DNA from 2 places in the Micromonospora sp. NPDC049139 genome. Region 1 is predicted to be linked to the other one. Evidence: riboswitches for the same ligand, from Rfam matches in the RefSeq annotation. Region 1 holds a riboswitch; the other holds the start of a gene.
The links. Region 1 has a riboswitch for cyclic di-AMP ahead of ACZ6Q9_RS17995 (C39 family peptidase). Riboswitches for the same ligand answer to the same signal wherever they lie in the genome.

Region 2: another riboswitch for cyclic di-AMP. It lies ahead of ACZ6Q9_RS14995 (C40 family peptidase); the one in region 1 lies ahead of ACZ6Q9_RS17995 (C39 family peptidase).

What each region holds. Positions count from the first base shown of each region.
Region 1 is NZ_JBVJHK010000009.1:208,146-212,004, forward strand. It holds gene ACZ6Q9_RS17985 (CDP-glycerol glycerophosphotransferase family protein) at 1-847, shown strand, start outside; gene ACZ6Q9_RS17990 (alpha/beta fold hydrolase) at 870-1,613, opposite strand; gene ACZ6Q9_RS17995 (C39 family peptidase) at 1,722-2,567, opposite strand; cyclic di-AMP (ydaO/yuaA leader) riboswitch at 2,788-2,929, opposite strand; gene ACZ6Q9_RS18000 (hypothetical protein) at 3,218-3,859, opposite strand, start outside.
Region 2 is NZ_JBVJHK010000007.1:4,273-8,131, reverse strand. It holds gene ACZ6Q9_RS15000 (N-acetylmuramoyl-L-alanine amidase) at 1-1,438, opposite strand, end outside; cyclic di-AMP (ydaO/yuaA leader) riboswitch at 1,678-1,814, shown strand; gene ACZ6Q9_RS14995 (C40 family peptidase) at 1,827-2,867, shown strand; gene dcd (dCTP deaminase) at 2,939-3,517, opposite strand; gene ACZ6Q9_RS14985 (pyridoxamine 5'-phosphate oxidase family protein) at 3,596-3,859, shown strand, end outside.

The DNA of each region.
Region 1 (3,859 bases):
CAAGGCGCCGAGCGCCAACCCGGTCTCCGCCATCTTCGACCGGATCTTCGTCGCCGGTCAGGCCGCCGTCGACCGGTACGCCCGCGCGGGCGTGGACATCCCGGCGGAGAAGTTCGTGGTGGTCGGCCGGCCGCAGGTCGAGTCGATCGAGGTCCGCCCGGAGCCGGTGCGCGGCCTGCCGAACCCCACGGTGCTCTACACGCCGACCTGGACGGGCCACCACGCGGACGCCAACTACTGCTCGCTGCCGGTGGCCGAGGCGCTGCTGCGCGGGCTGCTGGCGCGGGGCGCGACGGTGATCCTGCGGGCCCACCCGTACACCTCGCAGAACCCGGCCTCGGCGCGGCAGCTGGGCCGGCTCACGGAGCTGCTGGCCGCGGACCGGGCCCGGAGTGGCCGGCAGCACGTCTTCGGCGCCGCCGCCCGCGAGCTGACCCTGACGGAGTGCGTGAACCGCTCGGACGCGCTGGTCTCCGACGTGTCCGGGGTGATCTCCGACTACCTCTACTCCGGCAAGCCGTACGCGGTCACCGACATGGGCGACGAGGGCGACCGGTTCGCCGAGCGGTTCCCGCTGGCCGGCTCGGGCTACGTGCTGCGCCGCGACATGTCCAACGTGGACGAGGTGCTGGCCGCGCTGCTCGACACCGACCCGCTCGCCGCCGCCCGCTGGGCCACCCGGCGCCGCTACCTGGGCGACTTCCCGGCCGAGTCGTACGCCGAGGCGTTCCTGGACGCCGCGCGGCGGCTGCTCGACGCGGGCTGGAACGCGCCGACGCCGCGCGCCGTCGGCGGGACCGGCCTGCCGGTCGAGCCGGACGAGGCGACCCTCTCCCCCACCACCTGACCGGCCCGGCACCTCTCGCGGGTCAGCGGTACGGGTCGACCAGCTCCAGGACGGCCTCGGGGGCCTCGACGTGGGCGTTGTGGCCCAGGCCGGGCAGGGTGGCGACCGGCACGCCCAGCTCCTTGAGCTGGGCGTCGGTGACCATGGGGTCGTGCTCGCCGCGGGCCAGCAGCACCGGCACGTCCGTCGCCGCCAGCAGGGCCCGCAGGTCCGGCTCCCCCACCCCGAACGCGGCGGGGTCCATCGCCAGCCGCCAGCGGCCGTCGACCTGCCGCAGCCCGGCCTCGACCACCGGGTGGTCCGGCGCGAAGAGCCCGGTCAGGCCGGCCACCCGCAGGTACCGGCGGGCCGCCTCGTCCCGGCTGGCGAACCAGGTCACCGGTCGGGCGGCCAACTCCCCGGCCTTCGCCAGCTCGGCCGGGGACCAGACGGCCTTGATGCCGAGCCCGACCACGGCGTCGACCGGCAGCCCGGCGCGGCGGGCGGCCAGCGCCAGCCCGACCACGCCGCCGAGGGAGTGCCCCAGCACGACGAGCCGGTCCCCCGCCGCGAGCCCCGCGGCGATCCGGTCGGCCAGCCCGGCGAACGAGTACGCCGACAGCGGCGGCGACCAGCCGTGGCCGGCGAGGTCCGGCGCCAGCCACCGCCCCGCCCACCGGCGCTCCAGCAGCGGCGCCCAGGGCAGCCACACGTCCCCGGTCGCGCCCATGCCGTGCAGCAGCAGCAGGACGCGCCGGCCGTCCCGGTCACCCGATTCGTCGGCCATAGGCCGCAGTGTGCCACCCGCCGTACGCCCCGGCGAGGGCCGTGACCCGGAGACGACATCGGGCGCCGGCTCCCGGGGTGGGGAGCCGACGCCCGACGGGTGTCTTTCTCAGGCGGAGTAGCCGCGGGTGGCAGCCCAGTTCGCCAGGGCGATGGTGGACATCCAGTACGACGCGGTCGCCGGGTTCGCCGAGTCGGCGATCTTCACCTGCCGGCCCTCGTCCTGGTAGCCCACGACGGCGATGTAGTGGCCGCCGGGGAACGAGTGCCAGCCGCCGTCGGTGTCGGTGGCGCTGCCGGCGACGTTCACCACGACACCCCGCCCGTCCGTGATGGCGGCGACCACGTCGGCCTGGAGCTGGTCCATCTGCGCCGGGGTCGCGGCACCGCCCGGGATCATCCGGGTCCGGTACGGGTCACCCTTCACCGTCGCGTTCAGCACCCGGGTGGTGTCCTCGGCCGAGTCGGTGCCCATCTCGTCGGTGCCCAGCTGGGCGCCGAGGGCGTCCTGGCTGCGCGCGATTCCGGCGGCGCTGAGGGCGTGCCGGACGGCCGCCGGACCGCAGTTGTAGAAGGTGGTCTGGGCCTGGTAGTCGTAGTCCAGGGACTTCGCCTTCGGCGGCTTCGGCGGCTCCGGCTTGCGGGTCAGATCCGGGTTCGGGGCGGCGCTGGTGGCGCTGGCCGACGGAGCGGCGCTGGACGCGGCCGGGGCGCCGGTCGACGGGGCGGTCGCGACGCGGGCGTCGCCGCGCGAGGCGACGCTGCCGTCCCGCAGCTCGCTCACGGCCACCGGGGCCTGTGCGGCGGCGGGTGCCTCGTCGGTGCCGGCCAGCAACGCGCCGGTGCCCGACGCGAGCACGAGCGCCGCGGCCGACGCGGCGGCCACCTGGTACGGACGCTCGGACGTGAGGCGACGGAGCTGACGCTTGAGGTGGTGCTTCACGGTTTCCTCCACGGGCTCGGGGGGTGAGCGGCCGCCGGTCCGCGCAGGGGGGACCGACCGCGCGGACGGCGTCCGGCGGTGGTGGACCACTCAGGGGATGCGCCCGGGATGCCGGGCGACGGGCGGTGACCGGTGGGTCAGCTCGCGGCGTGCGGACGGGCGAGCGCGGGCACCGCGGCGCCGTGGAGGCGCCGGAACGACCGGGGGGCGGGTGGGTGCTGCACGGGGATGGAACTCCTTCCGACGCCGCCGACCGGGTTAGCTGACGGATTCGGGCGGGAAGAACGCCCTACCGCGGGCCGTGGCCCGCGGATTCACCCCGATGTTGCACTGGGTCCCCGGCTCGCCTGTTCACGATTAGGCGGGTCGGCGCGGCGTCGCCTCTTGCGATCGGTTACCGCACCGGACGGGCCGACACTACTGGCCGGCCCGCGCCCTGCCAACCCGCTCCCACCTGCCTAAACCTTGATCTTCGGACTTTTTTTGCGGTCAGTTCGGCACTGACGCGACTCAATGGGACGACCGTTTCCCGACGCACCTTGCGTCGACAACCGGACGAGCGGCGGACATCGGCGCGGAATCGTCGGCGGGAATCGGCCGGGCCGCGCCGGATGACCGGTTCGGCGCCGCTATGACCGGCGTCACGAAATTGCCCGGCGGTGTCAGCCCACCCGCGCGGGCCGCCAGCGCGCGGCGAGCGCGGGCCGACGCCCGGCGGACACCGGCCGGGCCGCCGGGAGCCGGCCCGGCCGGAGCCGGACCGCTGCGGCGTACGCCTCCCCGGCCAGGGCCCGCGCCGCCTCGGCGGCCAGGTCGGCGTCCCGCCACGCCGCCCGTTCCCGCTCGGCGGCGGCCCGGTGGGCGGCCCGCTTCGCGTCGCGTACCGCCCGGGCCAGCGCGATCTCCTGCTCGACCGGGTGCCGGCGGGGATCCCAGCCGGCCCGGCGGCCGAACACCTCGCGGAGTTGGCGGGTGGAGAGGTCGCCGCGCCAGTGGGCCGCCACCGCCGCATGGTGCAGCCAGCGCTCGCGGGCGGCGTACTCGGCGGGCGTGCGCGGCGTGCGCGGGGCGGGCAGGGCGGCGGCCCCGGTGAGGCGGCGGGCGGCGGTCTCCGCCTCGTCGTACGCCCGCCAGGCCCGGTCGGCCTCCTCCTGGGCGGCGAGCCAGTCGGCCCGCCACCGCCGGGCGGTGCGGGCGGCCCGGCCCGCCGCGACGGCCACCTCCTCGGCGTAGCGGCGCAGGTCGGCCGCCTCCGCCACGGGGTCGACCGCGGGCGGGGCGACCGGCTCGTCGGCCAGACGGAG
Region 2 (3,859 bases), on a different contig from region 1:
AGGGAGCCACCGGCGGGGGCGGGTTCGGCACGCCCGGCGGCTGCCGGTTGCAGCCGGTGAACTGCGGCTGGTTGGTGGCGAAGTCGGGGTCGATGGTGACCAGCCCCGTCTGCGGCGTGGCGGTCGACGTGAACGGCGCCTTGAGCAGGTCGAAGTAGTGCGACCAGTCCCAGTACGGGCCCGGGTCCCAGTGCATGCCGCGCACGGTCGAGGCGACGGTGCCGGGGACGTTGTCGTGACCGACGATGTGCTGCCGGTCCAGCGGGATGTTGTACCGCAGCGCCAGGTGGCGGACCAGCTTGGCGGAGGTGCGGTACATCGCCTCGGTGTACCAGGTGCCGTGCCCCGCGAAGCCCTCGTGCTCCAGGCCGATGGACTTGGCGTTCACGTACCAGTTGCCGGCGTGCCAGCCGACGTTCTTGGTCTTGATGTGCTGGGCGATGTGGCCGTCCACCGAGCGCAGGGTGTAGTGCCAGCCCACCCGCCTCGGGTCCTTGACGAGGTTGACGCTGGGCCCGAAGTAGCCCTCGGTGTCGTGGATGACGATGTACTCGATCTTCTGCTGGGCCGGCCGGTCGGCGAGGTCGTGGTTGCCGTAGTCACCCACGGCCGGGCCGTACTGCACGTAGGGCGCCGGGATCCACTCGCAGGAGATCGTGTCGGGGCACTCCAGCCCGTCGGGCCGGGCGACCTTGCGCAGGCCCAGCTGGTCGAGCCAGGAGCGTTCCGGCTGCACCGCGCGGGCGGCGAGGGTGACCCGCTGTCCGTCGTCGGTCAGCCGGCTGTCGCCGGCGCCGATGGTGGCGTACACCTCGTTGGCGAAGGCCGCCGCGGCGTCGGCGCTGTCCGCGCCGGAGTAGCGGGCCACCGCGCCGTACCAGGCCGCCGGGTCGGTGTCGGCGCCGACCGGGGCGCCGATCTGCTTCTGGTACGCGGCCAGCAGCGCCGCGCCGCCCCGGATGTTCGCCGTGACGTCCGTCCGCAGCGCCTCCTCGCTGGCGCCGGTCAGCTCGGCGGCGGCGTCGAGCGTCCGCAGCGAGGCCTCGGCGGGCGGCGGGGTGTCCGGTGGCTCGTGCGCCTCGGCCAGGGACGGGCGGGAGTCGTCGCCCCGCGGGTCCTCGGTGCCGTCGTCGTGGTGGGTACCCCCGGGCAGGGCGGCGACGTACTCCGCGTCGGTGAGGTGCATCGGTCCGAAGCCGCCGCTGGTGCTCGGCGTTCCGGCGTTGGTGTCCCAGCGGGACTGCAGGTAGGAGACTCCGAGCAGGACGCTCTCCGGCACGCCGTACTCCGCCGCCGCGGCGGCGTACTGCTGCTGCCGGTCGGTCGTCGGCGCGGCGGCGGCGGTTCCGGCGGCGGTGAGCGGCGTCGCCGCCAGGGCGGCCGCCACGGCGGCGGCCAGCAGGACGCGTCTGCTCCTCGATGTCGCTGACAGGTGCATCAGACCCCCAGGTCGGACGGGCGAATGTGGGGCCACCTTCGCCCCGGGCGCCACCTCCGGTCAATACCTTTCCATGCGTCACTTACCGAAGAAGGAAAATTTCGTCGCCCCGAGTGACACGCTCCACCGGCCCGCATGAGTACGGTGTGTCACGGCGCGATGGGTTGCGGATCGATAACGACCATCTCTACTCTGGTCATTCGTCGGCCGGCGACAGTCCGTCCATCCGGGGCGGTAACGGTCCGACACCGCCGAGTCGCTCCCGAGCGAGCCGGGGACCCAGGTACCCCGGGGTGAATCCGCAGCACCTGCGGTAGGGCGTCCCCTTCCCGCCCGAACCCGTCAGCTAACCCGGTAGGCGGTACGGGAAGAAGGAGTACGGAGCCCGGTGGCACACCATGCCCCGCGGCCACCGTCGGCACGGTCGGCACCCGCCGGCCCGACGACGGCTGCGCCGCGCCCACGCTGGTACCGCTGCACCACCGCCCTCGCCGCCTTGGCCGCGTTCGCCGTCGTCCTGACCGGCGGCGCCACGGCGGCCCACGCCGAACCGACGGTCGCCGAGATCGAGCGCCAGATCGACGAGGACTGGAACAAGCTCGAACCGATCATCGAACGGCACAACGCCACCCGCCAGGACCTGGCCGCCAAGCGCAGGCAGGCCGACGCCCTCGCCAAGCAGATCGAGCCCTTGGAACGGCAGGTCGAGCAGGCGATGGAGGAGGTCAGCGCGCTGGCCGTCCGCGCCTACAAGGGCGAGAACGTCTCCGCCGTCAACGCCCTGCTGGGCAGCCGCTCGCCCGACCAGATGGTCGGCCAGCTCGAACTGCTCGACCGGTTCGCCCAGCACCAGCAGCAGGACGTGCGGCAGGTCGCCGAGCTGCGCGACCGGCTGGCCGAGAAGAAGGCCCCGCTCGACGAGATGGTCGTCCAACTCGGCCGGACGGAGGCCCAGCTCGCCGCGAAGAAGAAACAGATCAACGCCGAGATCGACCGGCTGCAGAAGCTGCGGCTGCGGATCTACGGCAGCGGCGGCGGCGGTTCGCTGCGCCCCGCCCCCTGCCCGGCCAGCTACCCGGGTGGCGGTGCCGGCACCGCGGTCAAGTTCGCCTGCGCCCAGATCGGCAAGCCCTACGTCTGGGGCGCCGAGGGCCCGAACGCGTACGACTGCTCGGGCCTGATGCTCGCCGCCTGGGCGAAGGCCGGGGTATCGCTCCCGCACAACGCCGCGCAGCAGCGCCGGGTCACCGCGACCGTCACCCGGGGCGAGCTGCGCCCGGGAGACCTGGTCTTCTACTACAGCGACCTGCACCACGTCGGCATGTACGTCGGCGGGGGCTGGGTGGTGCACGCCTCCCGAGCCGGGGTGCCGGTCAAGATGAAGAAGGTCGACGACGGCCCGATCCACAGTTACGGCCGCCCCGGCTGAGGTGTAAGGAAGGGGCCCTTCCTAACGCATTCGGTAGAGGAAGGGCCCCTTCCTAACAGGCGGCCGTCGGGTCAGCGGGTCGGCCAGGTGCGCCAGTGCTGCCAGGAGCGGCTCGGGGTCGGGCCGCGCTGCCCCTGGTAGCGCGAGCCGTAGACGGCCGAGCCGTACGGGTGCTCGGCCGGCGACGAGAGCCGGAAGATGCAGAGCTGACCGATCTTCATGCCCGGCCAGAGGGTGATGGGCAGGTTGGCCACGTTGGACAGCTCCAGTGTCACGTGGCCGGAGAAGCCCGGGTCGATGAAGCCCGCGGTGGAGTGGGTGAGCAGGCCGAGCCGTCCCAGGCTCGACTTGCCCTCCAGCCGCCCGGCGAGCTGGTCGCCGAGGGAGATCACCTCCAGCGTCGAGGCGAGCACGAACTCGCCCGGGTGCAGCACGAACGGCTCGCCCTCGGGCACCTCGACCATCGACGTCAGGTCGTCCTGCTGCATCGCCGGGTCGATGTGGGTGTAGAGGTGGTTGTTGAAGACCCGGAAGAGCTTGTCCAGGCGTACGTCGATGCTGGACGGTTGCACCAGCGTGGGCTCGAACGGCTCCAGCGCGAGCGTGCCCGCCTTGATCTCGGAGACCAGGTCGCGGTCGGAGAGCAGCATCGCACCACCTTAGCGAGCGATGTGCGTGGCCTGCGTGTCGGACTACCTGTTCGTACACGTGTTCGATAGAATGTCGGCATGGCTTCCTGGTCCGAATTCGCCGCCGACGAGCCCCGCCTCGCCGACGGGATCCGCTCCCTCATGCAGCAGTACGGGCCGGGCTTCGGCTACCTGGCCACCGTCCGCGCCGACGGCGGGCCCCGGGTCCACCCCGTCTCTCCGGTGATCACCGATGAGGGGCTCTTCTGCTTCGTGGTCGACTCGCCGAAGCGGCGCGACCTGGAACGCGACGGCCGCTACGCCCTGCACTCCTTCCCGCCGGAGGAGAGTGACGACGAGGCC